4 regions of the Pseudomonas sp. 32A genome follow, and region 3 is predicted to be linked to each of the others. Evidence: predicted binding sites of a transcription regulator. Region 3 holds the regulator's gene; each other region holds the start of a gene.
What was found. The regulator sigma-54, encoded in region 3, starts transcription at its own class of promoters, with help from an activator protein. The targets are predictions, from matches to a motif close to ANTGGCATNNANNTTGCTNT.
Positions count from the first base shown of each region.

Region 1: a site for sigma-54 is predicted at 1,250-1,269, ahead of ACUN0G_RS21565 (circularly permuted type 2 ATP-grasp protein). Genes of this name have one in related genera too.
Region 2: a site for sigma-54 is predicted at 1,849-1,868, ahead of flgB (flagellar basal body rod protein FlgB). Genes of this name have one in related genera too.
Region 4: a site for sigma-54 is predicted at 1,893-1,912, ahead of ACUN0G_RS29320 (circularly permuted type 2 ATP-grasp protein). Genes of this name have one in related genera too.

Region 1 is NZ_JBQYLY010000001.1:4,664,187-4,667,493, reverse strand. Features, by position in the region: gene ACUN0G_RS21565 (circularly permuted type 2 ATP-grasp protein) at 1-1,217, opposite strand, end outside; gene ACUN0G_RS21560 (ribonuclease E inhibitor RraB) at 1,654-1,995, opposite strand; gene ACUN0G_RS21555 (hypothetical protein) at 2,209-2,469, opposite strand; gene ACUN0G_RS21550 (START domain-containing protein) at 2,549-3,154, opposite strand; gene ACUN0G_RS21545 (YkgJ family cysteine cluster protein) at 3,199-3,307, opposite strand, start outside.
Region 2 is NZ_JBQYLY010000001.1:4,576,301-4,579,607, forward strand. Features, by position in the region: gene ACUN0G_RS21100 (chemotaxis protein CheV) at 1-805, shown strand, start outside; gene cheR (protein-glutamate O-methyltransferase CheR) at 849-1,676, shown strand; gene flgB (flagellar basal body rod protein FlgB) at 1,912-2,319, shown strand; gene flgC (flagellar basal body rod protein FlgC) at 2,323-2,775, shown strand; gene flgD (flagellar hook assembly protein FlgD) at 2,792-3,307, shown strand, end outside.
Region 3 is NZ_JBQYLY010000001.1:3,948,892-3,952,198, forward strand. Features, by position in the region: gene rapZ (RNase adapter RapZ) at 1-501, opposite strand, end outside; gene ptsN (PTS IIA-like nitrogen regulatory protein PtsN) at 504-968, opposite strand; gene hpf (ribosome hibernation-promoting factor, HPF/YfiA family) at 981-1,286, opposite strand; gene ACUN0G_RS18115 (RNA polymerase factor sigma-54) at 1,362-2,855, opposite strand; gene lptB (LPS export ABC transporter ATP-binding protein) at 3,040-3,307, opposite strand, start outside.
Region 4 is NZ_JBQYLY010000001.1:6,377,066-6,380,372, reverse strand. Features, by position in the region: gene ACUN0G_RS29325 (alpha-E domain-containing protein) at 1-302, opposite strand, end outside; gene ACUN0G_RS29320 (circularly permuted type 2 ATP-grasp protein) at 305-1,714, opposite strand; gene ACUN0G_RS29315 (hypothetical protein) at 2,115-2,660, shown strand; gene ACUN0G_RS29310 (hypothetical protein) at 2,733-2,945, shown strand; gene ACUN0G_RS29305 (hypothetical protein) at 2,957-3,097, shown strand; gene ACUN0G_RS29300 (cation:proton antiporter) at 3,101-3,307, opposite strand, start outside.

The DNA.
Region 1 (3,307 bases), 720 kb from region 3:
AGGCACAGGGTTGGCTGCGCGATATAGGCGTGGGGCTTGGCCTTGATGCGTGCGCGGAAGGCTTCGATTTCCGCCGCCGAGGCGGCCGGGCCGACCAACATGCCGTAGCCACCGGAGCCCTGGGTTTCCTTCACCACCAGTTCCGGAAGGTTGGCCAGCACGTGGGACAGTTCACTGGGATTACGGCACTGGAACGTCGGAACATTCTTCAGGATCGGTTCTTCATCCAGGTAAAAACGGATCATCTCGGTGACGAAGGGGTACACCGACTTGTCATCCGCCACCCCGGTGCCGATGGCGTTCGCCAGCACCACATTGCCCGAGCGGTACGCCGCCAGCAGGCCCGGCACGCCGAGCATGGAATCCGGGTTGAAGGCCAGCGGGTCGAGGAACGCGTCGTCGAGGCGGCGGTAAATCACATCCACCGCCTTGGGGCCGTCGGTGGTGCGCATGAACACGCGGTCGTCGCGTACAAACAGGTCGGCACCTTCCACCAGTTCCACGCCCATTTCACGGGCCAGGAACGCATGTTCGAAGAACGCACTGTTAAAACGCCCCGGGGTGAGTACCACCACGCTGGGGTTATCCAGCGGGCTGGAGCTTTTCAGGGTGTCGAGCAACAGGTTGGGGTAATGATCGATGGGCGCGATGCGCTGGGCGGCGAACAGTTCGGGGAACAGGCGCATCATCATCTTGCGGTCTTCGAGCATGTAGCTGACACCGCTGGGGGTGCGCAGGTTGTCTTCGAGGACGTAGTAAGTACCGTCGCCATCGCGTACGAGGTCGACGCCGGAGATGTGGGAATAGATATCGCGGTGCAGGTCCAGGCCCTGCATCGCCAACTGGTATTGCTCGTTGGCCAGCACTTGCTCGGCAGGGATGATCCCGGCCTTGATGATCCGTTGTTCGTGGTACAGGTCGGCGAGAAACATGTTCAGCGCCTTGACCCGCTGGATGCAGCCGCGCTCGACGATCCGCCATTCGCTGGCCGGGATGCTGCGGGGAATCGTGTCGAAGGGAATCAGGCGCTCGGTGCCTTGCTCATCGCCGTACAGCGTGAAGGTGATACCGGCCCGGTGAAACAGCAAATCGGCCTCACGGCGGCGCTGGGCCAGCAGCTCGGCAGGCGTCTCGGCCAACCAGCGGGCGAACTCGCGGTAATGGGGGCGCACCTGCCCTGCCCCGTCGTACATCTCATCATAATAAGTGCGGATCATGCCGTACTCCTTGTCACCCGGACGCCAGAACCTTCGCAAGGCCCGTGCCAGCGGCATAAACACTTAAGTATCAATCAGTTGGAGATAGGCGCAGGTCTCACCGCACCGTCCCGGTGCAGCAAATACCCGCTGTCATGGGCGGCGCCTCATTGCAATGCAGGCCATGACTATCACCAGCATAGTCAGAGTTGATTTCACCGCGCGGCAAACCCTGCGGATAATCACCTCCATCGGCTGAACAGGACATGTCCTACAGCCTGCACCTTTGCTTGATGGGTAACGTGATACGGCATGTACCGATCGGTTCCCCTTCGCTCCGATCTTCCCTTTGGCCACCCTGCTCGGGTGGTTTTTTTTGCGTCGGATTTTTCCTGCACCAGAAACAAAAACGGCCGACCCAAAGGTCAGCCGATACGCTGTGTTATTGCTCATGCCGCTACATGGGTAACCCACGCACCTCCTGTTTCACGCCCCATCCCTCGATGATCCCGCCCAAAGGCTCGACCACCGCCTCAAAGTCCTGCTCGAAGTCTCCTATGCCGTCGTAGGTGGCGAACATGATTTTGCTCAGTTCCAGGTACCAGGCGCCGTCATCCCGCGCGCTGACCTGGGCATTCAGGGATTCCCCACGAAACCGACCCGCAGCCCGGCGCGCACGTTCCTCATCCGGGAAAATGGCGTAGAACTCGATGGGGTGGAAACGTGAGAAGTCAAAGCCGCCCTCTTTCATGCGGCGCAACACGTTGGTGCTGATGTCTTCTTGATAGGCTGTGCTCATGAAACGTCCTCCTCAAACCGATGGATAGACTTTCCGTGCTTCCCAAAGCCCGCACTGTAACGGCGCGGGTGTTACGGCAATGAAGTCGCCGCTGGGAGACAAGCATGTAGCTGACAAGACCAGACCTTAGCGATTCATTCGCTGATCTCGATTGCAGAGTAGCGCGAAGCTTTCAGCTCCACCAGAGTCCATTTAAGGGCATACAGGAAATGTTCAGGCGGCGGGGTCGACCTTGAGGTCTTTAATGCTGTTTTGATCTTTCAGGATCTTCACCGTGGGCTCGGCAACACGCCCTTCAAGATCGTTGAGATCCAATTCCTTCAGCACCGGAGACACGCGAGCGCGAACCAGGCGCGCAGCCTCTTCAAGGGTCGGTTTTTGCTCGCATTCGAATTGCTCGACTACCGACTCACCATGATCATCAGTGAAGGAAACGTTCCACTTTGGCATCAGAGCCTCCTCGATAAAACCCATGAGTGGGCTTACTTCTATCTGGACCTTGAGGGCTTGGAAATCGTTCCACTCAAGGCAGGAGGCACCTGATCAGCTGCAGCTACTTCTCAGCGTGTTCTTTCAGGGCTTTCAAGGTGTTGAACGGCGCGTCCACCACAAACTTGTTGGCCAACCACGACGGCACGCTGCCACCTGGCTCGGTGTGCACCTGGTAGGTCACTTCGGTCAGGTTGTCGCCTTTAGGCACCAGCTTCCAGTAACCGTCAACCTGGGCTACGCGCACATAGCCTTTGACTTCTGGCTGGTAGGTCGGCACTTCCAACAGCTTGCGGGTCACGCTGCCGTCGGCGGCCTTGGTGGTGGTGATTTCCAGGATCGAGTCACGGTCGGAGACCGGGAACGGGGCCTTGAACTGGGTGTAGGTCCAGCTCTTGTCACCTTCTTGCTTAAGCAGCTTTTGCGATTTGCATTCGTGGATCCAGGAACAGGCCCCGGCCACGTCTTCCTGCAATGCCTGGATCTTGGCCAGCGGCGCCTTGATAGTGGTCACACCGCGATAAGCCTTGTATTTGGAGCCGGCAACTTCACTCAACGACACTTTGATGCCGTCTTCATCCTTGGCAGTCTGCCAGTCTTCAGCGTGCGCTGCGGCAGCAAACATCACGGTAAAACCGCACAACGCAGCAATTCGTTTCAGTGAACCCATGGTCTTATTCCTTATTGTTGAAGTTCAGTACTTTGAACAGCCCTCTAAGCTGCGGTCATCTGTTCCCACCAGCCGATCAACTTGATCGCTTCTGCCTGGCTCTCGCCACACACCTCAATATCCGGCTGGAACGAACTGCACACCGCCGGCCGC
Region 2 (3,307 bases), 630 kb from region 3:
ACTGCAGTGTCCCAAGCTGACAATCATGCCCAAATCCAGTCCGGTGGTTTGCGGTGTGGCCAATATCCGTGGCGCGACCATCCCGATTCTTGACCTGGCCATGGCCACCGGTTCGTCGGGTTTGCAGGATCGTGAGAGTCCGTTCGTGATCATCACCGAGTACAACACCAAGACCCAGGGTTTCCTGGTGCGCTCTGTGGAACGCATCGTCAACATGAACTGGGAAGAGATTCATCCGCCGCCCAAGGGCACCGGCCGCGATCACTACCTCACGGCAGTGACGCGGGTCGACAACCAGTTGGTGGAAATCATCGACGTGGAGAAAATCCTCGCCGAAGTGGCTCCGACGTCGGAGGCGATATCGGTGGGTGTGGTAGACGCCGAAACCGCGCACAAGGCGATCTCGCTGCGAGTGTTGACGGTGGACGACTCCTCGGTGGCGCGCAAACAGGTGTCCCGTTGCCTGCAGACGGTTGGCGTTGAAGTGGTGGCGCTCAATGACGGTCGACAGGCCCTGGATTACCTGCGCAAGCTGGTGGACGAGGGCAAGAAGCCGGAAGAAGAATTCCTGATGATGATCTCGGATATCGAGATGCCGGAAATGGACGGCTACACCCTCACGGCCGAGATACGCAACGACCCACGCATGCAAAAACTACACATCATCCTGCATACTTCGTTGTCGGGTGTATTCAATCAGGCGATGGTCAAGAAGGTCGGTGCCGATGACTTCCTGGCCAAATTCCGCCCTGATGACCTGGCATCCCGGGTAGTCGACCGGATCAAGGCAGCAGATCACGGCTAGGGGCCTTTTCCCTGGCGGTCACACGATTTAAGAGGCGGTATCATTGTCTACGGGTAATTTGGATTTCGAACAGTTCCGGGTCTTCCTGGAAAAAGCCTGTGGCATATTGCTCGGTGAAAACAAGCAATACCTGGTATCCAGCCGTCTCAACAAACTGATGGAGCAGCAGGGCATCAAGTCCCTCGGGGAGTTGGTGCAACGGATCCAGGGCCAGCCGCGCAGCGGGCTCAAGGAGATGGTGGTCGATGCCATGACCACCAACGAAACCTTGTGGTTTCGCGATACCTATCCGTTTGAAGTGCTCAAGAACAAGGTGCTGCCTGAAGCGATCAAGGCCGCACCGGGCCAGCGCCTGCGCATCTGGTCGGCCGCCTGTTCGTCGGGGCAGGAACCGTATTCGATTTCGATGGCCATCGATGAGTTCGAGCGGACCAACATGGGCCAGTTGAAGGCCGGGGCGCAAATTGTGGCCACGGATTTGTCCGGCACCATGCTCACCAACTGCAAGACCGGTGAGTACGACAGCCTGGCACTGGGGCGCGGGTTGTCTCCGGAGCGTTTGCAGCGGTTTTTCGATCCTAAAGGCGCGGGACGTTGGGCCGTCAAGGCGCCGATCAAGAGCCGGGTGGAGTTTCGCTCGTTCAACCTGCTGGACAGTTATGCCAGCCTGGGCAAGTTCGACATGGTGTTTTGCCGCAACGTGCTGATCTACTTCTCGGCCGAGGTGAAGAAAGACATTCTGTTGCGCATCCACGGCACCCTCAAACGCGGTGGTTATCTGTTTCTGGGCGCTTCCGAGGCGTTGAACGGTTTGCCGGATCATTACCAGATGGTGCAGTGCAGCCCTGGGATCATTTACCAGGCCAAGTGAAGAATGCTTGAACAAAAAAGGGAGGCCTGCACAGGCCTCCCTTTTTTTATGGCCGCAAAGCGGCAAGCCCTCATTGCCGCTTTACTGGCGTTTCGCGGAAACCCTTTGCCGCTTTTCTGGCATTGCCGCTGGCAATTGCCCCGCAAACCCTTGATTTACGGCGCTCCAGCAACTTGGCATGGCCCTTGCTAAATCCTAGTTACGAAAAGCAGGTCAGCCCCTATAGGTCTCCGCCATGAGCATCAGCTTCGATAAAGCGCTCGGTATCCACGAACAAGCCCTGGGCTTCCGCGCCCAGCGTGCCGAAGTCCTGGCTAACAACATCGCCAACGCCGACACCCCGAACTACAAGGCTCGGGATCTGGATTTCTCTGCCGTGCTCGCTGCACAGCAAGACAAGACCAAGAACGGCACCTTCGCCCTGAACATGACCAACAGCCGTCATATCGAAGCGCAAGGCCTGGGCAATGGTGACGAGTCGCTGCTGTATCGCACGCCGATGCAACCGTCGATCGACCAGAACACCGTGGATGCTCAGCTGGAGCAATCGGCCTACGCCGAGAACTCGGTGAACTTCCAGGCCAGCTTCACCCTGCTCAACAGCAAATTCAAAGGGCTGATGTCAGCCCTGCGTGGAGAATAAGCCATGTCCCTCGCCAGTGTTTTCAATATTGCCGGTAGTGGCATGAGCGCCCAGACCACGCGCCTCAACACCGTCGCCAGTAACATCGCCAACGCCGAGACCGTGTCTTCGAGCATTGACCAGACCTACCGTGCCCGGCACCCGGTGTTCGCCACCATGTTCCAGGGCGGCCAAGGCGGCCAGAGTGGTAGCGGCGATTCGCTGTTCCAGAACCAGGATGCCGCAGGCCAGGGCGTGCAGGTGCTCGGTGTGGTCGAAGACCAGAGCAACCTCGAAGCCCGCTACGAACCGAACCATCCCGCTGCGAACGAAAAAGGGTACGTGTACTACCCCAACGTCAACGTGGTCGAGGAAATGGCAGACATGATTTCCGCCAGCCGCTCGTTCCAGACCAACGCGGAAATGATGAACACCGCCAAAACCATGATGCAGAAGGTCCTGACCCTGGGTCAGTGATAAGGGGCGCCAAATAATGGCCATTGTTGATACCAGTTCGACGAACACGGCGGTCCAGGACCTTTTCAATTCCAAGGTCAAGACGGCGACAGATAACAGCAGCGTCGGCGATGCAGCCAAGTCGGCGACGGGCAACCAGTCGTTGGGCAAGGACGCGTTCCTGCAGCTGCTGGTCACCCAGCTGAAAAACCAGAACCCGCTGTCGCCCCAGGACAACGGCGCGTTCGTGGCACAGCTGGCTCAGTTCAGCAGCCTGGAAGGCATCAACACCCTGAACGACTCGGTGAATGCGATCTCCAGCAACTTCAGCTCCTCGCAGGCACTGCAGGCGTCGTCGCTGGTGGGCCGCTCGGTGATCACCCAGACCGACAAGGCCATGGTCGATACGAGCAAGAGCATGACCGGTTCCGTGGCGGTGACGGCGGCGACGGGCAACGTCTCGGTCAAGATCACCGACAAGGACGGCAACGTCGTTCGCACCATCGACATGGGCGCCCAGAGCGCCGGCAATTCCAGCTTTGTCTGGGACGGC
Region 3 (3,307 bases):
AAAAGCGGTGCCCGGCTCCGGCTGATTCAGCAGGCGCAGCTTGATCGCATCCCGCAGTTGATACAGGTTCAGGTTGGTGGTGTTGATCTTGAGGTCGGCCAGGTCAATGATCGGCCCCAGCAGTTTGGTCTCGTCCTCGATGGCTTCGGCCAGGGAACGATGCGGGCTGCTCAGCGGGTGGCGGCGACGGGTTTCGGAGAAGCGCTTGAGCAGCGTCTCTTCATCGGCGTCCAGGTACAGCACATCGCAATGGATGTGCTTGGCCCGTACTTCTTCGAGCAGTTCCGGGAAGCGGGTGAGGTGGCTGGGCAGGTTGCGGGCGTCGATCGAAACGGCGACCAGCGGTTGAGCCAACTCGGTATGAATCAGTGCGCGTTCCGCCAGTTCAGGCAGCAGGCCAGCGGGCAGGTTGTCGATGCAATAGAAGCCGTTGTCCTCAAGAACATTGAGAGCGGTGCTTTTACCTGAGCCGGAACGGCCGCTGACGATGATCAAACGCATGATTACTGCCCGTTTTGTTCATCCAGGACGACCTGGTACAGCGCCTCATTGCTGGGGGCGCTGCGCAGTTTGTCGCGAACTTCTTTGCGGTCGAGCATGCTGGCGATCTGCCGAAGCAGTTCCAGGTGCGCATCGGTGGCGGCTTGGGGGACCAGCAGTACAAACAGCAGGTCAACCGGGGCGCCGTCGATGGCGTCGAAATCGATAGGGGCGTCCAGGTGCAGCAGGGCGCTGACTGGAGACTCACAGCCTTGCAGGCGGCAGTGAGGAATGGCGATGCCGTTGCCAAAGCCGGTCGAGCCGAGCTTTTCACGGGCAATCAGGGCCTCGTACACAGCTTGCGTATCCATTTCGGGCACTTCGCGGCCGATCAGGTTGGCAATTTGTTCGAGGGCGCGCTTTTTACTGCCGCCCGGCACGTTCACGAGGGAACGGCCGGGGGTCAGGATGGTTTCAAGTCGGATCATGGGTGGGGAGTGTTAGCGGCCAGTGCCTTGAAGAAGGCTCTGCTGCTTTTCCTTATGCTTTTTAAGTTGGCGGTCAAGCTTGTCTGTGAGCAAGTCGATTGATGCATACATGTCTTCATGTTCGGCATTGGCGACCACTTCGCCACCAGGTATCTGAAGTGTCGCTTCGATTTTCTGCTGAAGCTTGTCGACCTTCATGATGACCTGCACGTTGGTGATCTTGTCGAAATGGCCCTCAAGCTTCTTCAGCTTCAGCTCGACGTATTCGCGCAATGGAGGGGTGACTTCTACATGGTGTCCACTGATGTTGACTTGCATACAGCTTCTCCTTCGTTGCCAGTGCATAAAGCGGCGGGTAGGAATACCCGCCACTGGAACGCTATGGCCCGCCCGTCACATCAAACGCTTACGCTCGCTGGAAGGCGCGATCCCAAGGGACTCGCGGTACTTGGCGACGGTTCGACGGGCGACCTGAATGCCTTGTGCCTCCAGTAAACCAGCGATCTTGCTGTCACTCAACGGCTTTTTCTGATTTTCCGCGGCAACCAGTTTTTTGATGATCGCGCGGATCGCCGTGGACGAGCATTCGCCGCCTTCGGAGGTGCTGACGTGGCTGGAGAAAAAGTATTTCAGCTCATATATACCCCGTGGGGTATGCATGAATTTTTGCGTGGTCACCCGGGAAATCGTTGATTCGTGCATGCCCACCGCTTCGGCGATGTCGTGCAGTACCAGCGGCTTCATCGCTTCGTCGCCGTATTCCAGGAAGCCGCGCTGGTGCTCGACGATCTGGGTGGCGACTTTCATCAGGGTTTCGTTGCGGCTTTGCAGGCTCTTGATGAACCAGCGGGCTTCCTGCAGTTGGTTACGCATGAAGGTGTTATCGGCGCTGGTGTCGGCGCGGCGCACAAAACCTGCGTATTGCGGATTGACCCGCAGGCGTGGCACCGATTCCTGGTTCAGCTCCACCAGCCACCGCTCATTGTCCTTGCGCACGATGACGTCGGGCACGACGTATTCGGCTTCGCTGGACTCGATCTGCGAGCCCGGGCGTGGGTTGAGGCTCTGCACCAGCTCGATGATCTGGCGCAGGTCATCTTCCTTGAGCTTCATGCGGCGCATCAGCTGGCTGTAGTCGCGGCTGCCCAGCAGGTCGATGTAGTCGGTAACCAGGCGCTGAGCTTCGGCGAGCCAAGGAGTCTTGGCCGGCAATTGGCGCAGTTGCAGCAACAGGCACTCGCTGAGGGTGCGTGCGCCGATGCCGGCGGGCTCGAATTGCTGGATGCGGTGCAGGACGGCTTCGATTTCGTCCAGTTCGATGTCCAGTTCCGGATCGAAGGCCTCAAGGATCTCCTCAAGGGTCTCGTCCAGGTAGCCCTGGTTGTTGATGCAATCGATCAGGGTCACGGCGATCAGGCGATCGGTGTCGGACATCGGGGCCAGGTTCAGTTGCCAGAGCAAATGGCTCTGCAGGCTCTCGCCGGCGGACGTGCGGGTGGTGAAATCCCACTCGTCATCATCATTGCTCGGCAGGCTGCTGGCGCTGGTCTGGTAGACGTCTTCCCAGGCGGTGTCCACGGGAAGCTCGTTGGGAATGCGTTCGTTCCATTCGCCTTCCTCAAGGTTATCCACCGTAGGGGCGGTTTCCTGGTAGGAGGGTTCCTGTACGTCGGGGTTGGGCTTTTGCTCGATGTTGTCGGCCAGCGGGTCTGCATTATCGAAGTCGTCGCCTTCTTCCTGGCGTTCGAGCATCGGATTGGACTCCAGGGCCTCCTGGATTTCCTGTTGCAGGTCCAGGGTCGACAATTGGAGCAGGCGGATGGCCTGTTGCAGCTGCGGTGTCATCGTCAGCTGCTGGCCCATTCTCAGGACTAGCGATGGTTTCATGGCAGGGGCTTAACACCTTATTCGCCGGCGCAATGCGCCATCCACGACAGGGCGCGTGAGCGCCAAACATAAGCAAATTATATGCCTGATATCGGGGGCTTTGCCTAGAGCGCGGTAACAATAAAAATACTGAGGTTTTTATTGACTACCGCGCTCCATGGCGAATGGCCTGATACCACCGTGTTTACAGGCGGAACTCGTGACCCAGATACACTTCCTTAACCAGTTCGTTGGCCAGGATAGTGGCGGAGTCACCTTCGGCAATCAGCTGTCCATCGTTCACGATATAGGCGGTTTCGCAGATATCGAGGGTCTCGCGGACGTTGTGGTCGGTGATCAATACACCGATGCCCTTGGCCTTGAGGTGATGGATGATCTGCTTGATGTCACCGACCGAGATCGGGTCGACACCGGCGAAGGGTTCGTCCAGCAGGATGAACTTCGGCGCAGTG
Region 4 (3,307 bases), 2.4 Mb from region 3:
CGTACGGCGTGGGCATTACCCCGCGCAGCGCGCAGGCAGTTGTAGATGCTGGCCGGGTTTTCTTCGTCGAGGGCGAAGAAGTGCAACATGCGCTCGGCATCCAGCTGCTTGTGGCGTTCCAGGTAACTGTCCAGGGTGCCGCTGCTGAGCAGCGACATGGCCAGCTCGTCGAGCCCGTCACTGCGCCCGGCCTGGGGCATCAACGACAGCGAATAACTGACTTCGAGCATGCGGGCCAGGTTCTCGGCACGCTCCAGGTAACGGGACATCCAATACAGATCTGCGGCGGTTCTACTCAGCATATTCAGCCCTCCACCACCCAGGTGTCCTTGGTTCCGCCGCCTTGCGACGAGTTGACGATCAATGAGCCTTCGCGCAGTGCCACGCGGGTCAAGCCACCGGGCACCAGGCGGGTTTCCTTGCCCGAGAGCACGAAGGGCCGCAGGTCGATATGTCGCGGCGCGATGCCGTTTTCGACAAAGGTCGGGCAGGTGGACAGGCTCAGGGTCGGTTGGGCGATGTAGGCGTGAGGACGGGCCTTGATGCGTTGCCGGAAGTCCTCGATTTCAGCTGCGCTGGAAGCGGGGCCCACCAGCATGCCGTAGCCGCCGGAACCCTGGGTTTCCTTGACCACCAGCTCCGGCAGGTGAGCCAGCACGTGGGACAGTTCATCGGGCTTGCGGCACTGGAAGGTCGGCACGTTTTGCAGGATCGGATCTTCATCCAGGTAGAACCGGATCATTTCCGGCACATAGGGGTAGATCGACTTGTCATCCGCCACGCCGGTGCCGATGGCATTCGCCAGCACCACATTGCCCGCGCAGTAGGCCGCGACCAGGCCAGGCACGCCGAGCATCGAGTCGGGGTTGAAGGCTTGCGGGTCGAGGAACGCGTCGTCGATACGCCGGTAGATCACATCAACGGCCTTCGGGCCATCGGTGGTGCGCATGAATACCTTGAGGTCGTGCACGAACAGGTCGGCGCCTTCCACCAGTTCCACGCCCATTTCCCGGGCCAGGAACGCATGTTCAAAAAACGCGCTGTTAAAGCGGCCCGGCGTCAGCACCACCACGTTGGGGTTGTCCAGGCGGCTGGCACTTTTCAGGGTCTTGAGCAGCAGGTTGGGGTAGTGGTCTACCGGGGCGATGCGTTGTTTGGCGAACACCTCGGGGAACAGGCGCATCATCATCTTGCGGTCTTCGAGCATGTAGCTCACGCCGCTGGGAGTGCGCAGGTTGTCTTCGAGCACGTAGTAGGTACCGTCGCCGTCGCGTACGAGGTCGACCCCGGAGATGTGCGAGTAGATATCGCGGTGCAGGTCGAGGCCAACCATGGCCTTCTGGTAACCCTCGTTGCCGAGGACTTGCTCGGCGGGAATGATCCCGGCCTTGATGATGCGCTGGTCGTGATAGATGTCGGCGAGGAACATGTTCAGCGCATTCACCCGCTGGATACAGCCGCGTTCGATGACGCTCCACTCACTGGCAGGGATGCTGCGGGGAATGATGTCGAAAGGGATCAGTCGCTCGGTGTCTTGCTCGTCGCCATACAGAGTGAAGGTGATTCCGGCACGGTGAAACAGCAGGTCGGCTTCACGGCGGCGCTGGGCCAGCAGTTCCGGCGGCGTATTGGCCAGCCAGCGGGAGAATTCCTGATAGTGCGCACGGCAAACGCCTTGTGCGTCATTCATTTCATCAAAGAAAGATCGAGCCATTCCAGTACCTTGTCAGTGCCCGGGGAAATGCTGATGGGTGGCACTGCCGCTTTAGAAAACGCATTTTTTTATGAGCCCGTGGCTGATGGTGCCAGCAGGCCTGGTCCTTACTTTCTTTTGGGGTGGGCTCTGGGTCGAGAGGTAACGCTTGCTCCTGTATCCGGGCAGATGAATGGATAAAGCAATGCCTGTGCCGAAACCTCTGTATGAGCGAGCTTGCTCGCGAAAAACCTGAGAACACCCCGTTCAGTCAGGATGCCAGCGGTATCGTTGACGCCCTTCGCGGGCAAGCTCGCTCCTACAGGGGGCGGGGCGTGCTCCAAATTGGCGCATTAACAAACTTGAACTTCGCGCCGGCCTGATTCTTCTAAAGGGTCTCAGTCCAGCACGGAGCACGGATGTGCCCAGAATCATTTCACCCGACACCCCGGAATCGAGCCTGACCGACCACAGCGAACACAACGCGAAGATTTTCGGTTCGCCCAAGGACCGTCTCGATTTCTACCGGCGCGAGATCCAGTACGAAACCAGCATCCTGGCCAACCGTACCGACGCCTACCTTACGGCGCAGTCATTCCTGGTGATCGCCTTCGTTTCCGGCATGGGCAACCTCAATCCGGAATGGGGCAAGCTGTTCACCCTGGTGGTGCCGGTGTTCCTCGCGCTGCTGGGCATCCTCAGTTCCCTGAACGCCTGGCCGGGTATTCGGGCGGCCTACGACATCATTGATCACTGGCACTACAAGCAGAGCGAACTGCTGCGCAGCGAGCCGGTGATGGGCATGGCCTATGATGAGTCGCCGCTGTTTTCCGAGATGGAGTCGTCCCACAAGGGTTATCGCAAGTCGCTGTTGTTCTCGATGCGCGCGCCGTGGCTGTTCATGGTGTTCTGGGTAATCCTGGGGGCCTATGCGTTCTATATCCAGGTGGACAATCCCGGCTCATAAGCAATTGGAACTTCACCCACCCGCACAGGACCTTACCTTTACGCAGTCTGCGTTTTCCAACAGAGGTGAGCCATGAGCACAGACAACGACCCGCAAACCAGCAACCGTAACGATCCTGCCATCGATGGTGGCGAACCGGCGCCAGGCACCGCGGCCGACGCGCCGAAAGACCCGAAGCCTGCCAGCGACCCAAAGGCCAAGGAAAACGACTACAGTCCTGACTTCAAGCCCGAGCGCGAGCCCAAGCCTGAAACCGATGCCGATATCGATACCCAAGGCGGTTAGAGGAGACGGTCATGTCAGTTGAAATAGACGAAGACGATGAACTCAATGACCCGGGCAATGAAGACCCGGGTTCATTGATGGATGATGCCGAAGTTCCGCTTAACGACCTGGATGATGCCGCTGACGTCGGCAATATCGAAAACCAGGAGTAGACGTCATTGTTGTGCCTGTGCACGTCGTTCATACCACACCAGCATCGGCTGCGTGCTGAGACCATGAACGACGATGCTCAGGGCAATGACTGACAGCGTCAGGTTCACTGCCACCGCGCTGCTGGTGCCCACCAGCCCATGATTGATGGCATAGAACAGGTAGTAGATGCTGCCGATCCCGCGAATCCCGAACCAGCCCACCAATCCGCG